3 regions of the Streptomyces sp. NPDC028289 genome follow, and region 2 is predicted to be linked to each of the others. Evidence: predicted binding sites of a transcription regulator. Region 2 holds the regulator's gene; each other region holds the start of a gene.
The links. Region 2 encodes HrcA, which represses chaperone genes, less so after heat shock. Its sites were predicted from a motif close to TTNGCACTCNGNNNNNCNGAGTGCNAA; they were not measured.
Positions count from the first base shown of each region.

Region 1: groES (co-chaperone GroES) is a predicted target of HrcA. The motif match lies at 2,110-2,136, and genes of this name have one in related genera.
Region 3: groL (chaperonin GroEL) is a predicted target of HrcA. The motif match lies at 3,594-3,620, and genes of this name have one in related genera.

Region 1 is NZ_JBVHTI010000003.1:370,268-377,986, reverse strand. Features, by position in the region: gene groL (chaperonin GroEL) at 1-1,528, opposite strand, end outside; gene groES (co-chaperone GroES) at 1,655-1,963, opposite strand; gene ACZ4UV_RS15930 (polysaccharide deacetylase family protein) at 2,330-3,133, opposite strand; gene ACZ4UV_RS15925 (polysaccharide deacetylase family protein) at 3,130-4,023, opposite strand; gene ACZ4UV_RS15920 (THUMP-like domain-containing protein) at 4,114-5,307, shown strand; gene ACZ4UV_RS15915 (hypothetical protein) at 5,285-5,683, opposite strand; partial or broken gene ACZ4UV_RS15910 (cell wall-binding repeat-containing protein) at 5,838-6,449, opposite strand; gene ACZ4UV_RS15905 (RNA polymerase sigma factor) at 6,501-7,719, opposite strand, start outside.
Region 2 is NZ_JBVHTI010000001.1:1,124,789-1,132,507, reverse strand. Features, by position in the region: gene hemW (radical SAM family heme chaperone HemW) at 1-1,085, shown strand, start outside; gene ACZ4UV_RS04975 (DUF3097 domain-containing protein) at 1,092-1,907, opposite strand; gene ACZ4UV_RS04970 (MBL fold metallo-hydrolase) at 1,942-2,664, opposite strand; gene hrcA (heat-inducible transcriptional repressor HrcA) at 2,837-3,853, shown strand; gene dnaJ (molecular chaperone DnaJ) at 3,854-4,990, shown strand; gene ACZ4UV_RS04955 (nitronate monooxygenase) at 5,409-6,488, shown strand; gene ACZ4UV_RS04950 (16S rRNA (uracil(1498)-N(3))-methyltransferase) at 6,485-7,234, shown strand; gene ACZ4UV_RS04945 (VOC family protein) at 7,266-7,658, shown strand.
Region 3 is NZ_JBVHTI010000007.1:176,731-184,449, forward strand. Features, by position in the region: gene ACZ4UV_RS33960 (glucosyl-3-phosphoglycerate synthase) at 1-845, opposite strand, end outside; SAM riboswitch class I at 1,003-1,164, shown strand; gene thrC (threonine synthase) at 1,183-2,466, shown strand; gene ACZ4UV_RS33970 (ubiquitin-like small modifier protein 1) at 2,510-2,785, shown strand; gene ACZ4UV_RS33975 (cold-shock protein) at 3,254-3,460, shown strand; gene groL (chaperonin GroEL) at 3,783-5,405, shown strand; gene ACZ4UV_RS33985 (alpha/beta fold hydrolase) at 5,610-6,395, opposite strand; gene ACZ4UV_RS33990 (NADH:flavin oxidoreductase) at 6,612-7,719, shown strand, end outside.

The DNA.
Region 1 (7,719 bases), on a different contig from region 2:
TGGAGGCGGCGTTCTCCAGGGCGGAGCGGGTGACCTTGACCGGGTCGATGACGCCGGCCTTGACCAGGTCGCCGTACTCGCCGGTGGCGGCGTTGTAGCCGTTGCCCTTCTCCAGCTCGGCGACCTTGGAGACGATGACGTAGCCCTCCAGGCCGGCGTTCTCGGCGATCCAGCGCAGCGGCTCGACGGCGGCCTTGCGGACCACGGAGACACCGGTGGCCTCGTCGCCGGTCTTGCCGAGGTTGTCCTCGAGGACCTTCACGGCGTGGACGAGCGCGGAGCCACCACCGGAGACGATGCCCTCCTCGACCGCGGCGCGGGTCGCGGAGATGGCGTCCTCCAGACGGTGCTTCTTCTCCTTCAGCTCCACCTCGGTGGCGGCGCCGACCTTGATGACGCACACGCCGCCGGCCAGCTTCGCGAGGCGCTCCTGGAGCTTCTCGCGGTCCCAGTCGGAGTCGGTGTTCTCGATCTCGGCCTTGATCTGGGCGACGCGGCCGGTCACGGCACCGGAGTCACCGGCGCCGTCGACGACCGTGGTGTCGTCCTTGGTGACGGTGACGCGGCGGGCGGAGCCGAGCACGTCCAGGCCGACCTGGTCGAGCTTGAGGCCGACCTCCTCGGAGACGACCGTGGCGCCGGTCAGGATCGCCAGGTCCTCCAGCATCGCCTTGCGGCGGTCACCGAAGCCGGGGGCCTTGACCGCGACCGCGTTGAAGGTGCCGCGGATCTTGTTGACGACCAGGGTCGACAGGGCCTCGCCGTCGACGTCCTCGGCGATGATCAGCAGCGGCTTCGAGGCGTTGGACTGGATGATCTTCTCGAGCAGCGGCAGCAGGTCCGCGATGGAGGAGACCTTGCCCTGGTTGATGAGGATGTAGGGGTCCTCCAGGACGGCCTCCATGCGCTCCTGGTCCGTCACGAAGTACGGCGACAGGTAGCCCTTGTCGAAGGCCATGCCCTCGGTGAAGTCCAGCTCCAGACCGAAGGTGTTGGACTCCTCGACGGTGATGACACCGTCCTTGCCGACCTTGTCCATCGCCTCGGCGATGAGCTCGCCGACCTGCTGGTCCTGGGCGGACAGCGCGGCGACGGCGGCGATGTCGGACTTCTCGTCGATCGGGCGGGCCGACGCGAGCAGGTCCTCGGAGACGGCGGCGACCGCGGCGTCGATGCCCTTCTTCAGGGCGGCCGGGGAGGCACCGGCGGCGACGTTCTTCAGGCCCTCGCGGACGAGCGCCTGGGCCAGCACGGTGGCGGTGGTCGTACCGTCACCCGCGATGTCGTTGGTCTTGGTCGCCACCTCCTTCACCAGCTGCGCGCCGAGGTTCTCGTACGGGTCCTCGATCTCGACCTCGCGGGCGATCGTGACACCGTCGTTGGTGATGGTGGGGGCGCCGAACTTCTTGTCGATGACGACGTTGCGGCCCTTGGGGCCGATCGTCACCTTCACCGTGTCGGCAAGCTTGTTGACGCCGCGCTCAAGGGCGCGACGGGCGTCCTCGTCGAACTTCAGGATCTTCGCCATGGCAGCGGATGCCCTCTCGGAAATCTGGGGTGAACAAGACTGCGCCCCTGGCGCCCGGCTTCTTGGAGGATCGCGGGGGCCAGGGGCGCAGCTTCAAACGGAGTGCTTGAGGTGTAAGTCGCAGGCTTACTTCTCGATGATCGCGAGCACGTCGCGAGCCGAGAGGACGAGGTACTCGTCGCCGTTGTACTTCACCTCGGTGCCGCCGTACTTGCTGTAGAGCACGACGTCGCCGACCTTGACGTCGAGCGGCAGGCGCTCGCCGTTCTCGAAACGGCCCGGGCCCACGGCGAGGACGGCGCCCTCCTGGGGCTTCTCCTTCGCGGTGTCCGGGATGACCAGGCCGGAGGCCGTGGTCTGCTCGGCGTCGAGCGGCTGGACCACGATGCGGTCCTCAAGCGGCTTGATGGCAACCTTGGAGCTGGCGGTCGTCACGATCCGACCTCCCCCTTCGGAGATCTCACGGGGTTAACTGTCTGAGGTGGCGACCAGGTGGATCCGTCGTCGCGGGTGCCGGACCTGCCCGTCGCGTTGTTGGCACTCTCATCTGCCGAGTGCCAGAGCCGAGACTATGACCGCGATTAGCACTCGGTCAAGCGGAGTGCCAATTGCCTGCGGCGCGGCGCCGAAAAACCGGGTCGCGCGGTGTTGCGGTGACCGTCCCTGGGGGCTGGCGCCCCCAGACCCCCGCCTGTCGGCCTTCGGCCTCGTCCCCAAACGCCGGACGGGCTGGATTTTGTGGCCGAGCGCCGTCGTCAGACACCCGACCGGCGGGATGTGCGGCCGAGCCCGGAGGTAGCACTACAGGTAGTCCTCCAGCCGGCCCACCGTCAGGCCGGCCGCCTGGACGCGGCGCAGGAGGCGGGCGGTGCGGCTCCTGAGGGTCGGCCCGAGGGCCTCGTCGGGGCCGACCAGGATGATGTCGCCGGGGCGGAGCTGCTTGTCGCCGGTGCGGTAGGTGATGCCGTCGGGGGTCATCGCCGCCCGCCACAGGACCACCGCGGCGACCCCGCAGTCCGCCGCCGCGCGCAGGGTGGTGGTGTCGTAGATGCCGTAGGGCGGGCGGAAGAGGCGGGGGCGGATGCCGAACCGGGACTTCAGCTTCTCCTGCTGGCCGCAGATCTCGGCGTGCTGGCCGGCGTACGGCAGGCCGGGCATGGCCGGGTGGTCGAGGGTGTGGTTCTGGACGCTCGCGCCGACCGACTGCAGGCGGGCGAAGTGGCCGTAGCCGGGGCCGACCACGCTGTCCGTGAGGAACATGCTCACCGGCAGCCGCAGTTCGCGGACCATGTCGACGAATCGGGGGTCCTTCTCGGCGCCGTCGTCGTAGGTCAGGAAGACCACCCGGTCGGAGGTGGGGATGTGGTCGACGACCGGGGGGCGGGTGGTGCGGAGGGACAGCGGGTGGAGCGGCGGGCGTGGGGCCGGGGAGAGGGGCGCGGTCAAGCCCCAGCGGCGGTACGGCGGCTCGCCCGACGGGCCGTGCGGGTGCACCCGGTCGGCGGCCTTCCTGCCGAGCCGTTCGATGGGGTCGACGGACGGCGCGCAGGCCGACAGGAGGAGGGCGGCGGCCAGGACAGCGGCCGTCGCCCTCGGTCGGCTCACAGGTAGTCCTCCAGGCGCGCCACCGCGTAGCCGTCGCGGGTGACCTTGTTCAGGAAGCGGCGCATGTCGTCGACCATGGTGCCGTCCCAGTCGTTCCGGCCCCGGAAGTGCGTGAGGACGATGTCACCGGGGTGCAGTCCGCGGTCCCACTCGCGGTACTCCCAGTGGTCGACGAACACCTCCTCGTCCCAGATCGGCGCGTACTTGATGCCGCAGGCCTTGGCGGCGCGCAGGGTGTCGCCGTTGTAGTTGCCGTAGGGCGGCCGGAAGACCGTCGGCGCCTTGCCGAACTGCCGCTTCATGATGTCCTGCATGCCGCAGATCTCGTGCTTCTGCTCCTCGTAGGTCAGACCGGGCATGTAGGGATGGGTGAGGGTGTGGTTGTTGAGGGTGTGGCCCTCGGCCTGCATCCGGCGGAAGTAGCCGTAGTCGTCCTTGACCAGGTAGTTGCTGAGGAACGCGGTGTAGGGGATCCGCAGCTCGCTCATCATCCGCAGGAAGTCCGGGTCCTTCTCTGAGCCGTCGTCGATGGTGAGGAAGACGACCTTCTTCCTGGTGGGGACGGTGGTGAAGACCGGGGGCAGGTCGTCCTCCACCTGGCCGTCCACCTCGAAGCCGTCGCGAGCGGTGATCCTCGGCTTGTACTTCGGCGGGGCCGGGGGCCGCAGCGGGACCGCGTCCAGCCCCCAGCGCCGGGCGGCGGCGACCAGGGCGGCGTGGTCGTCGGGGGCGGCGGCGGCCCGATGGGCCTGCTGGCCCGCGGCGGGACGGACCCCGGCCTCGTCCTCCGGTCCGGCGCAGCCGGAGACGACGGTGACGGCCGCCACGGCGGCGAGGGCGGCCATGGCCAAAACCACCCTATTTTTGTCATTTTGTACGACTGCTCGCATGGCCTCGGATCTTTCCAGCCCTCTCCCCGGAACCCCGGCAGACACCGCGGCCGGAGGCGAACCATCCACCGACTGGCCGACAATGACCCGGTGAACGACCTCCTCTCCCCCCTCCTCACCCCCGAGGGCCACGCCCTCCTCGACGAGGTGCGCGGCACCGCGCCCGCCGACGAGCTGGCCGTGGCCACCCGGCTGCGCCGCGAGCACCCCGCCGAGCTGGTGTCGGCGGCGCTGGCCCAGGCCCGGCTGCGGCAGCGGGCGGCGGCGAAGTTCGGGGGGGCGGACGCGGGCCGCATGTTCTTCACGCCGAACGGGGTCGAGCAGTCGACGCGGGCGAGTGTCGCCGCGTACCGGGCGGGGCGGCTGAAGGCGCTCGGGGTGACCTCGGTGGCCGACCTGTGCTGCGGGATCGGGGGCGACGCGATCGCGCTCGCCCGGGCCGGTATCCGCGTCCTCGCCGTGGACCGGGATCCGGTGACGGCGGCCGCCGCCCGCGCGAACGCCGAGGCGCTCGGGCTGGCCGGCCTGATCGAGGTACGGGAGGCGGACGTCCAGGAGGTGGACACGGCCGGCCACGACGCCGTCTTCGTCGACCCGGCCCGGCGCGGCGGCCGTGGCCGCATCTTCGACCCGGAGGCCTACTCACCGCCGCTGTCCTGGGCGGTCGCCACCGCGTCGGCCGCCCGCGTGGCCGCGCTGAAGATCGCCCCCGGCATCCCGCACGAGGCGGTCCCGGCGGCGGCCGAGGCCGAGTGGATCTCGGACCATGGCGACGTCAAGGAAGCCGTCCTCTGGTTCGGCACCGGCGCCCCGGGGGCCGTCCGCGCCACCCTCCTCCCCGGCCCGCGCACCCTGCTCGGCCGCGGCCTGCCCGACCCCGCCGTCCGCCCGGTCGGCCGTTACCTGTACGAGCCGGACGGCGCCGTCATCCGCGCCCACCTGGTCGCCGAGGTGGCCGAGGAGCTGGACGCGGGCCTGATCGACCCGACGATCGCGTACGTCACGGCCGACACCCTCCAAGCCACCGACTGCGCGACGGCGTACGAGATCACCGACGAACTCCCCTTCAACGTCAAGAAGCTGAAGGCCCTGCTGCGCGAGCGCGAGGTCGGGAACCTGACCGTGAAGAAGCGCGGCTCTGCGGTGGAGCCCGAGGAACTGCGCAGGAAGGTCAAGCCGCAGGGACCGAACGCGGCGACCGTGTTCCTGACCCGGGTGGCGGGGGCGCCGACCATGCTCGTCGGCGCCCCCGCGCAGCCGGCTACTGGTGCTGGGCGGTCCTGAGCGGCGCGAGGTTCCGGTCGGCCGCCGTACCGGACCTGGTGGGGGCCGCGGCGGGCGCACCGGCGTCCGTGCGCAGCGCCAGGGCGCTCTTCGTCGCGTTCCCGCTCGCGCTGATCGACGAGCCGGCCGTGTTCAGCGCACCCGCCGTCACCGAACCGGTGCCACCGAAGGCGATGGCGGCCTGAGTGCCGGCCGACTCGCGCAGCAGGTAACTCTTGACCTCGTCGGACAGGGCGGGCCGGGAGGTCCACAGCACGGGCCCGTAGATGTTCATCGCGGAGCCCGCGGAGCCCGCGGAGACGCCGTCGCGCCAGGACCCGGCGCAGGCGAGCGCGACCTGGCCCGGCGTGGTCCACCAGAACCCGGCGACGGCCACCGACCGCCTCGCTGTCGGCGCCCGTGACCGGGTAGTAGTACGTCGACGGCCACTTCGAGAACGACCCGTGGGTCAGCGCGTACTTCGCGTCCGCACCGACCGTGATGACCATGGTCTTCGCCGGGTCGAGGCTGTTGAGGTACGACTTCACCGACGAGGTCAGCGACTTGCCGTTGGTCAGGACGACGCTGCCCGCGCTGCCCGTGCCGTCGGCGCCGGCCGCGGCGGCCGCCGGGAGGGCCGCCTGGTAGTCGGTGCCGCCGGCCAGGAAGACGTAGGCCGGGCTGGTGGTGAGCGTCTTCGCCGCCTTGACCGAGGTGTCGTAGCGGTCGGTGCCGGAGACCCGCTTCGGGACGTAGCCGAGGGACCTCAGCTGGGTCGAGACGTTGGTGGTGAGCACCGAGGTGCCGCCGACCATCCAGACGTTCGCGCCCTTCTTCAGGGTGCGCTTCAGCTCGTTCTGCACCGCCGTCGACAGCCCGGTCGTCGAGCTCAGCAGCACCGGGCCCTGCCGCTTGCCGGCCAGCGCGGTCGCGGTCGGCGCGTCGGCCGGGTCGTCCTGGTTGAGCAGCACGGCGGACTTGGCGTCCAGCAGGCCCGCCTGGCTCTGGCCGACCGTGTTCCGGCTCCAGCGTGAGGAGCCGACGACCGTGCCGTTCGCGTCGGCGCCCCAGACCCGGGCGGTGGTGTTCTTGCGGACCGGCTCCCAGCTGGGGTTGCTGCCCTCCCAGGCGGTCGGGACCGGGGTGAACGCGCCGGTGGTCAGGTCGACGTACTCCGTGCTGTGCGCGTCGCTTGAACAGCAGTCTGCCGAAGGTTACGAAGCGCACTCCCGCGCCCTGGCCAGCAGCAGCTCCCGTTCCCGCTCGTTGCGCGCGAGGCCCGCGGCCCGTTCGAACTCCGTGCGGGCCTCCGCCGTACGCCCGAGGCGGGCCAGCAGGTCGGCGCGGACGCTCGGCAGCAGGTGGTAGTCGCTCAGGGCGGGTTCCGCGGTCAGCGGGTCCACGATCTCCAGGGCGGCCGCCGGGCCCTCGGCCATCGACACGGCCACCGCCCGGTTCAGCTCGACGACCGGGGACGGGGAGCGGGCCGCCAGCAGCCCGTACAGGGTGGCGATGGCCCTCCAGTCGGTCTCCTCGTACGTGTACGCGTGCGCGTGGCAGGCCGCGATGGCCGCCTGGAGGGCGTACGGCCCCGGGACGCCGGTCGCCGTGGCGTCCGCGCGGGCCAGGGCCCTGATGCCGCGGGCGATGAGCATGCGGTTCCAGCGGCGGCGGTTCTGGTCCCTGAGCAGGACCGGTTCGCCGTCGGGGCCGGTGCGGGCGGCCGTGCGGGAGGACTGGAACTCCAGGAGCGAGGCGAGGGCGTGCACCTCCGGCTCCTTCGGCATGAGCCCCGACAGCACCCGGGCCAGCCGCAGCGCGTCCTCGCAGAGCGACGGGCGCAGCCAGTCGTCGCCCGCCGTGGCCGCGTACCCCTCGTTGTAGATCAGGTAGATGACGTCCAGGACCGAGCCGAGCCGGGCCTCGCGGTCGGGGCCGTACGGCACCTCGAAGGCGACGTTCTTCGTCGCGAGGGTGCGCTTGGCGCGGACGATGCGCTGGGCGACCGTCGGCTCGGGGACGAGGAAGGCACGGGCGATCTCGGCCGTGGTCAGGCCGCCGAGGAGGCGCAGGGTGAGGGCCGTGCGGGCCTCGGGCGAGAGCACCGGGTGGCAGGTGGTGAAGACGAGCCGGAGCAGGTCGTCGTCGATGTCCTCCGGGTCGGCGGGCTCCTCCGGCGGGGTCGTGGTCTCGGTGCTGCGGCCGATCTCGGCGAGCTTGCGGGCGTAGTTCTCCCGGCGCCGGACCAGGTCGACGGCGCGGTGGCGGGCGGTCGCCATGAGCCAGGCGCCCGGATTGCCGGGCACCCCGTCCCGGGGCCACTGCTCCAGGGCTGCGACCAGCGCGTCCTGCGCCAGCTCCTCCGCGATGCCGAGGTCCCGGACGATCCGGGCGACGCCGGCGATCACGCGGGGCGACTCGAGCCGGAAGACG
Region 2 (7,719 bases):
CGTACACGGCGACCGAGCTGCGCGGCACGGGCGGTGTCCTCGCCTCCCGCGACAACTACGCGGACACCCTGATCGACGAAGTCAGGCAGGCCAGGAAGGTCCTCGGCGACGATCCGCGCGAGGTGCGGACCGTGTTCGTCGGCGGTGGTACGCCGACCCTGCTGGCCGCCGCCGATCTCGTACGGATGCTGGGCGCGATCCGGGACGAGTTCGGGCTCGCGGCGGACGCGGAGGTCACGACGGAGGCGAACCCGGAGTCCGTCGGCCCCGCCTACCTGTCGGCCCTGCGCGAGGGCGGTTTCAACCGGATCTCCTTCGGCATGCAGAGCGCACGGCAGCACGTGCTGCGGGTCCTCGACCGCACCCACACCCCCGGGCGTCCCGAGGCGTGCGTCGCGGAGGCCCGCGCGGCCGGCTTCGAGCACGTCAACCTCGACCTGATCTACGGCACCCCGGGCGAGTCCGACGACGACTGGCGGGCCTCGCTGGACGCGGCGATCGGCGCCGGGCCCGACCACGTCTCGGCGTACGCGCTGATCGTCGAGGAGGGCACCCAGCTGGCCCGCCGGATCCGCCGGGGCGAGGTGCCGATGACCGACGACGACGTCCACGCCGACCGGTACCTGATCGCCGACTCGGTGCTGTCGGAGGCGGGCTTCGACTGGTACGAGGTGTCCAACTGGGCCACCTCGGAGGCGGGCCGCTGCCTGCACAACGAGCTGTACTGGCGGGGCGCCGACTGGTGGGGCGCCGGACCGGGGGCGCACTCGCACGTGGGGGGCGTGCGGTGGTGGAACGTCAAGCACCCGGGGGCGTACGCGGCGGCGCTGGCGTCGGGGCGGTCGCCGGGCGCCGGGCGGGAGGTCCTGTCGGACGAGGACCGGCGGGTGGAGCGGATCCTGCTGGAGCTGCGGCTGCGGGAGGGGGCGCCGTTGGCGCTGCTGAAGGAGGAGGGGCTGAAGGCCGCGCGGCGGGCGCTGGGGGAGGGCTTGCTGGAGGAGGGGCCGTATGGCGGGGGGAGGGCCGTGCTGACGCTGCGGGGGCGGTTGCTGGCGGATGCGGTGGTGCGTGATCTGGTGGACTGATCACGGTCAGGCCCCACCGCTGCCCGTGACGAAGTCGATCAGTTCCTCCACCCGGCCCAGCAGCTCCGGCTCCAGGTCCTTGTAGGAGCCCACGCGCGCGAGGATCGCCTGCCACACCGCGCCCGTGCTGTCCGTGGGCCAGCCCAGCGCCCGGCAGACGCCCGTCTTCCAGTCCTGGCCGTGCGGGACGCGGGGCCAGGAGCCGATGCCCAGGGACGACGGCTTCACCGCCTCCCAGATGTCGATGTACGGGTGGCCGACGACCAGGGCGTGGTCGCTGGTGACGGACTGCGCGATGCGCCACTCCTTGGTGCCGGGGAGCAGGTGGTCGACGAGGACGCCGAGGCGGGCGTCGGGACCGGGGGCGAACTCGGCGACGATGGCGGGAAGGTCGTCGACGCCCTCCAGGTACTCCACGACCACGCCCTCGATGCGCAGGTCGTCGCCCCAGACCTTCTCGACCAGTTCCGCGTCGTGGCGGCCCTCCACGTAGATGCGGCCCGCACGGGCGACACGCGCGCGTGCGCCGGGGACGGCGACCGAGCCGGATGCGGTTCGGGAGGGACGTACCGGCCCCCCTGACGTGGGGCGTACGAGGGTGACGACCCGGCCCTCCAGGAGGAAGCCGCGCGGCTCCAGCGGGAAGACGCGGTGCTTGCCGAAGCGGTCCTCCAGGGTGACCGTGCCCGCCTCGCAGCGGATCACCGCGCCGCAGAAACCGGTACCCGGCTCCTCGACCACCAGACCGGGTTCGGCGGCCACCTCGGGCACCGGCTTCGGCTTCTTCCAGGGCGGGGTCAGGTCGGCGGAGTACTGGCGCATTCGGATGACGATAGGAGAAGCCGAACGGGTGCGCCTACGACACGCCGAAACGGGCGGCCAGGGCGTCGCGCTGGGCCCGTACGAACGCCGCGTCGACGACCGCTCCGTGACCGGGGACGTACAGGGCGCGATCACCACCGAGCGAGAGGAGGCGGTCCAGGGCCGCGGGCCAGCGGGACGGTACGGCGTCGGGGCCGGCCTGCGGATCGCCGGACTCCTCCACCAGGTCGCCGCAGAACACCACCTCCGGGTCGCCGGGGACCAGGACGGCGAGGTCGTGGGGGGTGTGGCCGGGGCCCACGTTGGCCAGCAGGGTCTGGCGGCCGTCGCCCAGGTCGAGGGTCCACTCGCCGGAGACCAGGTGGCGCGGGAGCGGGAGGGCGTCGGCCGCCTCCTCGGCCTCCGCGGCCGGCAGGCCGTTGCGGATCGCGTCCCGGCGGAGTTCCTCGCGGTGGTACGCGAGGACGGCCTCCGTGCCCACCGCCGCGTACAGGTCCGCACCCGCGAAGGCGGCCGCGCCGAAGACGTGGTCGAAGTGGGGATGGGTGAGCGCGAGATGGGTCACACGGCGGTCGGCCAGCGCCTGCGCCTCCGTGCGCAACCGCGCGCCCTCCGCCAGGCTCGACCCGGCGTCCACCATCAGGGCCGTGCCCGCGCCCAGGACCAGACCCGCCGTGCAGTCCCAGCCCGGCAGCCGGCACCGGCCGACCCCTTCGGCCACCCGCTCCCAGCCCAGCTCTTCCCAAGTCACCGTCATGCCGCGACGCTAGCCGTAGAACGCCATGGGTCCTGACCGACCTTGCCCAGTCAGTACCCCACGGCCGTACACTGGGCCGGGGATGCTGGCACTCGCGTTCGCAGAGTGCCAGACGAAAGGCCCGAAGGGACCGAAAGGCCGCGGTGACGACTTTCTGGAGGTGTGGCGCCGGATGCTGAGTGAACGCAGGCTTCAGGTGTTGCGCGCCATCGTCCAGGACTATGTCGGCACCGAGGAACCGGTCGGGTCGAAGGCGCTGACCGAACGGCACAACCTCGGGGTCTCCCCGGCGACCGTGCGCAACGACATGGCCGCCCTGGAGGACGAGGGGTTCATCGCCCAGCCGCACACCAGCGCGGGGCGGATCCCCACCGACAAGGGGTACCGGCTGTTCGTGGACAAGCTGGCCGGCGTCAAGCCGATGAGTGCGCCCGAGCGGCGGGCCATCCAGAACTTCCTCGACGGCGCCGTCGACCTCGACGACGTGGTGGCGCGGACCGTTCGGCTGCTGGCCCAGCTGACCCGGCAGGTGGCGGTCGTGCAGTATCCGTCGCTGACGCGGTCGACCGTGCGGCACGTGGAACTGCTCTCCCTCGCGCCGGCCCGGCTGATGCTGGTGCTGATCACCGACACCGGGCGGGTCGAGCAGCGGATGGTCGACTGCCCGGCGCCCTTCGGGGAAACGTCTCTGGCGGACCTGCGGGCGCGGCTGAACAGCCGGGTCGCGGGGCGCCGGTTCTCGGACGTGCCCCGGCTGGTGGAGGACCTGCCGGAAGCGTTCGAGGCCGAGGACCGCGGCACGGTCTCGGCGGTGCTCTCCACCCTGCTGGAGACGCTCGTCGAGGAGAACGAGGAGCGGCTGGTGATCGGCGGCACCGCCAATCTCACCCGCTTCGGACATGACTTTCCCCTCATGATCCGGCCCGTCCTGGAGGCGCTGGAGGAGCATGTCGTGCTCCTCAAGCTCATGGGCGAGGCAGGGGATTCGGGCATGACCGTACGCATCGGTCACGAGAACGCCTACGAGGGACTCAACTCCACGTCCGTGGTGTCGGTCGGCTACGGTTCGGGCGGCGAGGCAGTCGCCAAACTCGGCGTGGTCGGACCGACCCGCATGGATTACCCGGGAACGATGGGAGCGGTACGAGCGGTGGCACGGTACGTCGGACAGATCCTGGCGGAGTCGTAAGTGGCCACGGACTACTACGCCGTTCTCGGCGTGCGCCGCGACGCGTCGCAGGAAGAGATCAAGAAGGCCTTCCGTCGGCTCGCGCGCGAGCTGCACCCGGACGTCAACCCGGATCCGAAGACCCAGGAGCGGTTCAAGGAGATCAACGCCGCTTACGAGGTGCTCTCCGACCCGCAGAAGAAGCAGGTCTACGACCTCGGCGGGGATCCGCTGTCGCAGAGCGGCGGCGCGGGCGCGGGCGGCTTCGGGGCCGGTGGGTTCGGGAACTTCTCGGACATCATGGACGCGTTCTTCGGTACGGCGTCCCAGCGCGGGCCGCGGTCGCGTACGCGGCGCGGCCAGGACGCGATGATCCGGATCGAGGTCGAGCTCGACGAGGCGGCCTTCGGCACGACCAAGGACATCCAGGTCGACACGGCGATCGTCTGCAACACCTGCAACGGTGAGGGCGCGGCGCCGGGCACCTCCGCCCAGACGTGTGACATGTGCCGGGGCCGTGGTGAGGTCTCGCAGGTGACGCGGTCCTTCCTGGGCCAGGTCATGACCTCGCGGCCCTGCCCGCAGTGCCAGGGCTTCGGGACGGTCGTGCCGACGCCGTGCCCGGAGTGCGCGGGTGACGGGCGGGTGCGGTCGCGGCGGACGCTGACCGTGAAGATCCCGGCCGGTGTCGACAACGGCACGCGGATCCAGCTGGCCGGTGAAGGTGAGGTCGGGCCGGGTGGCGGTCCCGCCGGTGACCTGTACGTCGAGATCCACGAGCTGCCGCACTCCACGTTCCAGCGGCGCGGGGACGACCTGCACTGCACGGTGACGATTCCGATGACGGCGGCGTCGCTCGGTACGAAGGTGCCGTTGGAGACGCTGGACGGGCTGGAGGAGGTCGACATCCGGCCGGGCACGCAGTCCGGGCAGTCGATTCCGCTGCACGGGCGTGGGGTCACGCATCTGCGGGGCGGGGGGCGCGGTGATCTCATCGTCCACGTCGAGGTGACGACGCCGACCAAGCTCGATCCCGAGCAGGAGCGGTTGCTGCGGGAGCTGGCGAAGCTGCGCGGGGAGGAGCGGCCGCAGGGGCAGTTCCAGCCCGGTCAGCAAGGGCTGTTCAGCCGGCTGAAGGACGCGTTCAACGGGCGTTGACGGGGTGCCGTGAAGGGGCTCCGCCCCTTCGACCCCGCCAGGGGGCTCCGCCCCCTGGACCCCCGGGACCTATGCCCACCCACCACCCGACTCGGTCCGTCAACAGGTGCGGTCGCCCCTCAACTCGGTCGGTCGAGGGGTGCGGTTGCTCGCCCGGCTCGGTCGGTCGAGGGGTGCGGTTGCTTGCCCGGCTCGGTCGGTCGAGGGGTGCGGTTGCTTGCCCGGCTCGGTCGGTCGAGGGGTGCGGTTGCTCGCCCGGCTCGGTCGGTCGAGAGGTGAGGTCGCTCGCCCGGCTCGGTCGGTCGAGAGGTGAGGTCGCTCGCCCTGGACCGGTCGGGTCGGTGGGGGGAGATTTGTGGCATGTGCCAAAGGGGCGGCCTGATTCGGTCTTGTTCGGAGGACGTGACAACATGCCGTCATGTCCTCCGCACTGACCGATCTCTTCCCTCTTCCGATCGTGCAGGCCCCCATGGCAGGCGGGGTCTCCGTCCCGCAGCTTGCCGCCGCCGTGTCCGAGGCGGGCGGGCTGGGGTTCCTCGCCGCCGGGTACAAGACCGCCGACGGGATGTATCAGGAGATCAAGCAGCTGCGGGGGCTGACCGGCCGTCCCTTCGGTGTGAACGTCTTCATGCCGCAGCCCGAGTACGGCGAGTCCGGTGCCGTGGAGGTCTACGCGCATCAGCTGGCCGGTGAGGCCGCCTGGTACGAGACCGAGCTCGGCGACCCGGACAGCGGCCGGGACGACGGGTACGAGGCCAAGCTGGCCGTGCTGCTGGACAACCCGGTCGCCGCCGTCTCCTTCCACTTCGGCGTGCCGACGCGGGAGGTGCTGGACTCGCTGCGGCGGGCCGGGACGGTCACGCTGGTCACCGCCACCACCGCCGAGGAGGCCCTCGCCGTCGAGCGGGCCGGGGCGGACGCGGTGATCGCCCAGGGCGTGGAGGCCGGCGGACACCAGGGCACCCACCGGGACCTGCCGGAGAACGACGGGTCCGGCATCGGGCTGCTGTCGCTGGTCGCCCAGGTGCGCGAGACCGTGGGCATCCCGGTCGTCGCCGCGGGCGGGATCATGCGCGGCGGCCAGATCGCGGCCGTACTGGCGGCGGGGGCGAGCGCCGCCCAGCTGGGGACGGCCTTCCTCGCCACCCCGGAGTCCGGCGCCGCCGGCCTGCACAAGCAGGCGCTCACCGACCCGCTCTTCACGCGGACCGCGCTGACCCGGGCGTTCTCCGGGCGGCCCGCCCGCGGCCTGGTCAACCGGTTCATGCGCGAGCACGGCCCGTACGCGCCCGCCGCCTACCCGGAGGTCCACCACCTCACCTCCCCGCTGCGCAAGGCCGCCGCCCGGTCCGGGGACGCGCAGGGCATGGCCCTGTGGGCCGGGCAGGGGCACCGGATGGCCCGCGAGCTGCCCGCCGGACAGCTGGTGGAGACCCTCGCGGCCGAACTCGCCGCCGCGTCGACAGCGTTGTCCACCAAGGAGGGGGAGAAGCGATGACCGCCCCCGTCTTCGTCGTCGAGCACTTCCGTACGGACGCCGGCGGACAGTACGTCCTCGACGGGCCCGAGGGACGGCACGCGGTCTCCGTGAAGCGGCTCCAGCCCGGCGAGGAGGTCGTCCTCACCGACGGCGCCGGCCGCTACGCGGTCTGCGACGTGGTGGCCGCCGAGGGCAAGGACCGGCTGGTCGTCCACCTGACGTCGGTCTCGGAGGAGCCGGAGCCGGCTCCGCGCATCACCGTCGTCCAGGCCCTCCCCAAGGGCGACCGCGGCGAGGTCGCCGTGGAGACCATGACCGAGGTCGGCGTCGACGCGATCGTGCCCTGGCAGGCCGCCCGCTGCATCACCCAGTGGAAGGGCGAACGGGGTCTCAAGTCGCTGGCGAAGTGGCGGGCCACCGCCCGCGAGGCCGGCAAGCAGTCCCGCCGGGTGCGGTTCCCGGAGGTCGCGGACGCGGCGACGACCAGGCAGGTTGCGGCACTTCTGGCCAAGGCCGACCTCGCCGCCGTGCTGCATTCCGACTTCGGGCACGGCAGCGAGCCGCTCGCCGCGGCCGAACTGCCCGCCGACGGCGAGATCGTGCTGGTCGTCGGGCCCGAGGGGGGCGTCGCGCGGGACGAGGTGGCGCTGTTCGAGGAGGCGGGTGCGAAGACGTACACCCTGGGGCCTACCGTGATGCGCACGTCGACCGCCGGGACGGCGGCCACGGCCCTGCTGCTGGGCCGCACCGGCCGGTGGTCCTGAACCGACCGCACCACACCCTGGGGAACACGCCGTGGAACTCGCCCAAGTCCGGCTCCTGGTCACCGACTTCGTCGCCTGCTACCGCTTCTACGCCGAAGTGCTCGGACTGAAGCCGCAGTCCGGGGCGAGCGAGGGGCCGTACGAGAAGTTCAGCCCGCACGCCGGATCGGCGGGGATCGGTCTGCAGGACCGGGCGATGATGGCCGCGATACTGGACGAGTTGGGGGACGCGGCGACCGGGCACCGCTCGCTGGTGGTGCTGCGCGTCGACGACCTCGACACCTACTGCGAGCAGATCGTCGGACGGGGGGCGGTCCTCCTGCACGGGCCGGCGGAGATGACGGAACGCATGCGGGTCGCCCATCTCAAGGACCCCGAGGGCAACCTGGTGGAACTGCAGGAGTGGCTGCTGCTGCGCACCTGAGGGACGGTGCACCGGCACGGGTGACCTCTCCGAACACGTGAGTGGCCGTATGCCCCCTACC
Region 3 (7,719 bases), on a different contig from region 2:
CGTTCGAACTGGGTGAGGGAGGGGCGGATCAGGTGGCCGCGGGCCAGCCGGAGCTGGGCCGTGCGGTAGATCGCGGCGGACATCCGGCCGAGGGCCTGGCCGTCCTGGTGGCGGTGCTTGCGGACGCCGACGTCGACCTGGGCGAGGGCGTCGAGGCCGACCAGGTGCAGGGCGTCGACCAGCATGCCCAGCTCCACGCCGTAGCCGACCGGGAAGGGGAGCTGTTCCAGCAGCGAGCGGCGGGCCGCGTACTCGCCGCCGAGCGGCTGGACGAAGCCGGCCAGCTGGGGCCAGTGCATGTTCAGCAGCGGACGGGCCATCAGCTCGGTGACCCGGCCGCCCTGTCCGGCGGCGCCGCCGAGCGGGCGGTCGTACATCGCCTTGACCAGGTCCACGTCCGGGTCGGTGAGGAGCGGGCCGACGATGCCGGTGACGAAGTCGGAGGAGAACTCCCGCAGGTCGGCGTCGACGAAGCAGACGATGTCCCCGGTGGTGACCAGGAGGGAGCGCCAGAGGACCTCGCCCTTGCCGGGTACGGCGGGGATGCGGGGCAGGATCGCGTCGCGGTGCACGACGCGGGCGCCGGCCGCCGCGGCGACGGCCGCCGTGCGGTCGGTGGAGCCGGAGTCGACGACCACGATCTCGTCGACGAGCGGCACCTGCTGCATGAGGTCGTGGCGGATGATCGCGACGATGTCGCCGACGGTCTCCTCCTCGTTGAGCGCGGGCAGCACGACGCTGACCGTCTGCCCGGAGGACCGTTTGGCGGCCATGATCCGGTGCAGCGGACGATCGGATACGGACCAGGAGCGGGTGGCCAGCCAGCGCTCGACTTCTTCCAGCACGGTCAGCGGCTCCTCACTGTCACGGCCACACGACGACGTGTGATCCATCTCGCGTTACGGACGACTCTCTCAACTGTCCTGGCCTTCGGTTACAGTCTTGAACAACGCCGATGACCATCGCATGTCCTGGGGTCACCCGGCGTCGACAACCGCATACCGCTCATCCAGAGGGGCAGAGGGATACGGCCCGTTGAAGCCCCGGCAACCCTCCAGTCGGTTCTCGTAGATCGCCGATCAGTGTCGATCGTCCGCGAGGCTCCCGACTAGGGAAGGTGCCAAATCCGTCTCACGGCGAGATGCGTCGTGAGGAAGATGAGGAGAAAGGGCCTCGCCTCACATGGCTGTGCAGACTGTTGCAAGCACCACGGATTCCACCGTCGACCTCGGCCCCGCCGCAGCCCTCAGCTGCCGCGAGTGCGGTCACCGCGTGCCGCTCGGCCCGGTGTTCGCCTGCGAGGAGTGTTTCGGCCCGCTGGAGATCGCGTACGACTTCTCGGCGTACGACACCGAGGAGCTGCGGAAGCGGATCGAAGCGGGTCCCGCGAACATCTGGCGCTACGCGCCACTGCTGCCCGTCCCCGCGGACGTGGCGACCAAGCCGAACATCAACCCCGGCTGGACCAAGCTCGTCAAGGCCGACAACCTGGCCCGTGAGCTCGGGGTGACCGGCGGGCTGTACGTGAAGGACGACTCCGGCAACCCGACGCACTCCTTCAAGGACCGCGTCGTCGCCCAGGCCGTCGAGGCCGCCCGCGCCTTCGGCTACACCACCCTCTCCTGCTCCTCCACCGGCAACCTGGCCGGCGCGGTCGGCGCCGCCGCCGCCCGGGCCGGCTTCCGCTCCTGCGTGTTCATCCCGCACGACCTGGAGCAGGGCAAGGTCGTCATGGCCGCGATCTACGGTGGCGAGCTCGTCGGCATCGAGGGCAACTACGACGACGTGAACCGTTTCTGCTCCGAGCTGATCGGCGACTCGGCCGGCGAGGGCTGGGGCTTCGTCAACGTCAACCTGCGGCCGTACTACGCGGAGGGCTCCAAGACCCTGGCGTACGAGATCTGCGAGCAGCTCGGCTGGGAGATCCCGGACCAGCTGGTCATCCCGATCGCCTCCGGCTCGCAGCTCACGAAGATCGACAAGGGTCTGCAGGAGCTGATCAAGCTCGGGCTCGTCGAGGACAAGCCGTACAAGATCTTCGGTGCCCAGGCCGAGGGGTGCTCGCCGGTGTCGGTGGCCTACAAGGAGGGCCACGACGTGGTCCGCCCGCAGAAGCCGAACACCATCGCCAAGTCCCTCGCCATCGGCAACCCGGCCGACGGGCCGTACGTCCTCGACATCGCGCGGCGCACCGGCGGCGCGGTGGAGGACGTCACCGACGAGCAGGTCGTCGACGCCATCAAGCTGCTCGCGCGGACCGAGGGAATCTTCGCGGAAACCGCCGGCGGGGTGACGGTTGGAGTCACCAAAAAGCTCATTGAGAATGGGTTGATTGATCCGGCGAAGTCGGTCGTTGTACTCAACACCGGTGATGGGCTGAAGACGCTGGACGCAGTGGCGGGGACTGGACTCACCGCGACCATTCGCCCGAATCTGGAGTCTTTCCGCGAGGCCGGGCTCGCCTGAGTCCCCCGAGAAATAGGGCGTTGCCCAGACCGGAGGTAAAAACGTGAGCGTCACCGTTCGCATCCCCACCATCCTGCGCACCTACACCGGTGGTCAGGCCGAAGTCGCCGCCGAGGGCGCCACTCTCGGCGAGGTCATCTCGGACCTGGAGAAGAACCACACCGGGATCTCCGCGCGGGTTCTCGACGACCAGGGCAAGCTGCGCCGGTTCGTCAACGTGTACGTCAACGACGACGACGTCCGCTTCGAGCAGGGCCTGGAGACCGCCACCCCGGACGGGGCCGGCGTCTCCATCATCCCGGCCGTCGCGGGCGGCTGACCTGCCGACCTGCTTGACAGGCTGATCGAATGACCGAACATTACCTTCGGTAACGCCGATCACCGACTGTTCATCTGATTGCCCCCTCCGTGAGAGAAGCGGAGGGGGCAATTCTGTGTGGTTGAGCGCGGTACAGTTGGGGAAAGCGGTCCCGATCTCCAGGTCGGGAGCCCTGTATTCGATACCGCGAGCCCGACAAGAAGTAGCCAAAGTGTGCGGGTTATATGCGGCTTTTGTGGCCTTTACGGGGCCCGACTTGCCCTGAATTCGGCCGAATTCTTGCTACATTCCGGACCCCTTCCGTCCAGAATTCTCGTCCGATTGACCTGTTGCAGACGGCAGTTGGACAGATACATTCAGCCGCGGTCGACGCGTTCCGGCGCACGCCCCCAACCAATGGGGGGTGAGGTCTGACCCGGATCCGCGAAGTGTGGATCTGTGCAAGGGCCAGTAATAGGGGAGTTAGGCATGGCTCAGGGCACCGTCAAGTGGTTCAACGCGGAGAAGGGGTACGGCTTCATCGCGGTCGACGGTGGTGCGGATGTTTTCGTCCACTACAGCGCGATTCAGATGGACGGCTACCGCACCCTGGAAGAGGGTCAGCGGGTCGATTTCGAGATCTCGCAGGGCCAGAAGGGGCCGCAGGCGGACATGGTCCGGCTGGCGACCGGCTGAAGCACGCGCCGACTGACAGCGACGTTCTTCTGTACTTCTTCGAAGGGCTCGTGCCTCCCGGGGCACGGGCCCTTCGGCATGCCCGGCGCATGCCCGCAAGGGCCTGACTCCGGGGGCCGATCCCCGGGAGGCGCTTGCACTCGGCATGGGCGAGTGCTAATCATTGGCGTTAGCACTCTGAAGGTGAGAGTGACAACGAAGGACCGGGTCGGTGAGGCCCGCAGGCCGGGTGGGGCAAGGAACCCACGGGTCGGCGAGCCGTCCGTCGCGGGCGCGGGCGCGGTCCGAAGACTCACCCCCAGTCCTGGAGGGACCACTTCACATGGCCAAGATCATCGCGTTCGACGAGGAGGCGCGGCGCGGCCTTGAGCGCGGTATGAACCAGCTCGCCGACGCCGTCAAGGTCACCCTCGGCCCCAAGGGCCGCAACGTCGTCCTTGAGAAGAAGTGGGGCGCCCCCACGATCACCAACGATGGTGTGTCCATCGCCAAGGAGATCGAGCTGGAGGACCCGTACGAGAAGATCGGCGCCGAGCTGGTCAAGGAAGTCGCCAAGAAGACGGACGACGTCGCCGGTGACGGTACGACCACCGCGACCGTTCTCGCCCAGGCCCTGGTCCGCGAGGGCCTGCGCAACGTGGCCGCCGGCGCCAACCCGATGGCCCTGAAGCGCGGTATCGAGAAGGCCGTCGAGGCGGTCTCCGGTGCGCTGCTTGAGCAGGCGAAGGACGTCGAGACCAAGGAGCAGATCGCCTCCACGGCCTCCATCTCCGCCGCCGACACCCAGATCGGCGAGCTCATCGCCGAGGCCATGGACAAGGTCGGCAAGGAAGGCGTCATCACCGTCGAGGAGTCCCAGACCTTCGGTCTGGAGCTGGAGCTCACCGAGGGTATGCGCTTCGACAAGGGCTACATCTCGGCGTACTTCGCCACCGACATGGAGCGTATGGAGGCGTCCCTCGACGACCCGTACATCCTGATCGCCAACTCGAAGATCGGCTCCGTCAAGGACCTGCTCCCGCTCCTGGAGAAGGTCATGCAGTCGGGCAAGCCGCTGCTGATCATCGCCGAGGACGTCGAGGGCGAGGCCCTGTCGACCCTGGTCGTCAACAAGATCCGCGGCACCTTCAAGTCCGTCGCCGTCAAGGCCCCGGGCTTCGGCGACCGCCGCAAGGCGATGCTGAACGACATCGCCATCCTCACCGGTGGCGAGGTCATCTCCGAGGAGGTCGGTCTCAAGCTGGAGAACACGACCCTCGACCTGCTGGGCCGCGCCCGTAAGGTGGTCATCACCAAGGACGAGACCACCATCGTCGACGGCGCCGGCTCCACCGAGCAGGTCCAGGGCCGGGTCAACCAGATCCGCGCCGAGATCGAGCAGTCCGACTCGGACTACGACCGCGAGAAGCTCCAGGAGCGCCTGGCGAAGCTCGCCGGTGGCGTCGCCGTCATCAAGGCCGGTGCCGCGACCGAGGTCGAGCTCAAGGAGCGCAAGCACCGCATCGAGGACGCCGTTCGCAACGCGAAGGCGGCCGTCGAGGAGGGCATCGTCGCCGGTGGTGGCGTGGCCCTGCTGCAGGCCTCCCAGGTCTTCGAGAAGCTGGAGCTTGAGGGTGACGAGGCGACCGGCGCGCAGGCCGTGAAGCTCGCCCTCGAGGCCCCGCTGAAGCAGATCGCCGTCAACGCCGGCCTCGAGGGCGGCGTCGTGGTGGAGAAGGTCCGCAACCTCACCCCGGGTCACGGCCTCAACGCCGCGACCGGCGAGTACGTCGACCTGGTCGCCGAGGGCATCATCGACCCGGCGAAGGTGACCCGCTCTGCCCTGCAGAACGCCGCCTCCATCGCCGCGCTGTTCCTCACCACCGAGGCCGTCATCGCCGACAAGCCGGAGAAGGCCGCCGCGGCCGCTCCGGGCGGCATGCCGGGCGGTGACATGGACTTCTGAGCCTGAGGCTCGGATGTTCTGACGCAGCACCGAGGGCGGCACTTCCTGTTCGACAGGGGGTGCCGCCCTTCGCTGTGCCCGGCGGGCTTCGGCCGTTGTGCCGGGGGCGGTCCGGTGGATCCTGCCGCAGACGCGGGGTCTGGCACGCCCTCCCTCAGAGACGGCTACCGCTGCTTTCCAGCGACTTGATCCGCCGGCCGGCGCCTAGCGCGCGAGGAACGGCCCCAGCGCCGCGGTGAGTTCGAGGGGTGTGTCCAGTGCGACGAGGTGTCCGGCGGCGGCGAACTCGACGAGGGTGGCGTCCGGGATTCCGGCGGCGTACCGGCGGGCGATGTCCCGGAAGTCGGCGGTGTCGAGCCCGCCGATCCCCACCAGGGTGGGGACGGAGACGGCGGTGATGTCACCGGCCGTGGTGCCCTGGGAGTGCCTGCCCACAACGTCCTGGTTCACCAGCGACGTCCGCAGCGGGCCGCGGAGTTCGTCGGCGAGTCCGGCGGCGACGTCGTGCCACCCGCGGGCCGGCCCGCGCAGCCACATGTCCAGGTTGACCTGGACCGCGGTGTCCAGGTCGCCCGCGGCCAGGGCGGCCGTCTCCGCCTCGTCGTACGCGACCATCTCCGCGGACCAGTCGTATCCCGGCCAGGGCGGGGCGAACAGTGCCAGGGAGTGCACCCGGTCCGGCTGGGCGAGCGTGAACTCCACGGCCACCCGGCCGCCCCAGGACGCGCCCACCAGCCGGACCCGTTCGAGGCCGAGGTGGTCCAGGAGGCGCCGCAGGTCGTCGGTCTCGTCGAACGGCCCGGTCGGGGGCGCGGACTCGCCGAAACCGCGCAGGTCGTACCGGACGACCGTGTGCCGGGCCGAGAGGGCGGGCACGACCGCGTCCCACATGCGGTGATCCGCCACTCCGGCGTGCACGAGCACGACCGGCGGCCCGTCACCGTCGACGACATAGGAAAGGTGGCCGAGATCGTCGGCGAGCGTCAGCATCTGCAGATGCTCGCAGGGCGCCGGTGGGGCCGCCACCCGGTAGGGCGGCGCTTCGTGGCGGGGGTCACACGGCTTCGGCGTCGGAGCGGGAATGTGCGCGTCCGGACAGATCGTTGTGCACGGATGCGCACTCGATGCGTGTGCACATACCGTTCGGTCTACGAACTCGGGTGCCACCACCCCAGGTACTCGACCTACTCACGAGGAGCCCCCCACGTGACCGTCACCACGCCCCCCGCCTCCCGCGCGGCCGAGATCCTCTCCCGCCCCATCGCCCTGAACGGGCTCACGGTCCCCAACCGGATCGTGATGGCGCCGATGACCCGCCAGTTCAGCCCCGGCGGCGTCCCCGGCGAGGACGTGGTCTCGTACTACTCGCGCCGGGCCGCCGCCGGTGTCGGGCTGATCGTCACCGAGGGGACGTACGTCGGCCACGACTCGGCCGGAGGCAGCAGCCGCGTCCCGCGGTTCCACGGCGAGGAGCAGCTGGCGGGCTGGGCGAAGGTCGCCGAGGGCGTGCACGCGGCCGGCGGCACGATCGTCCCGCAGCTGTGGCACATCGGCATGGTCCGCCAGCAGGGCCAGCCGCCGTTCGCGGACGCCCCCGCCGTCGGCCCCTCCGGCGTCCGCCTGGACGGCACCGAGGGCGAGGGCAGGGCCATGACCCAGCAGGACCTGGACGACGTGATCCGCGCGTTCGCCGAGGCCGCGGCCGCCGCCGAGCGCATCGGCTTCGACGGCGTCGAGCTGCACGGCGCCCATGGCTACCTGCTCGACCAGTTCCTGTGGGCGGGCACCAACCGCCGCACCGACGCGTACGGCGGCGACCCGGTCGCCCGCACGAAGTTCGCGGCGGAGATCGTGGCCGCCGTACGCGACTCGGTCTCCCCGGAGTTCCCCGTCATCTTCCGCTACTCGCAGTGGAAGTCCGACAACTACGACGCCCGCCTCGCGGAGACCCCGGAGGAGCTGGAAGCGATCCTCACCCCGCTGGCCGCCGCCGGTGTCGACGTCTTCCACGCCTCCACCCGCCGCTACTGGCTCCCCGAGTTCGAGGGCTCCGACCTCAACCTGGCCGGCTGGACCAAGAAGCTCACCGGGAGGCCCACCATCACCGTCGGCTCGGTCGGCCTCGACGGCGAGTTCCTCAAGGCCTTCGTCGGCGAGGGCTCCGGGACCAAGGGCATCGACGACCTCCTCGACAGCCTGGAGCGCGAGGAGTACGACATGGTCGCCGTCGGCCGCGCGCTGCTCCAGGACCCGGAGTGGGCGGCGAAGGTCCTCGCCGGCCGGGCGGACGAACTGAAGCCGTTCGACGGGGCGG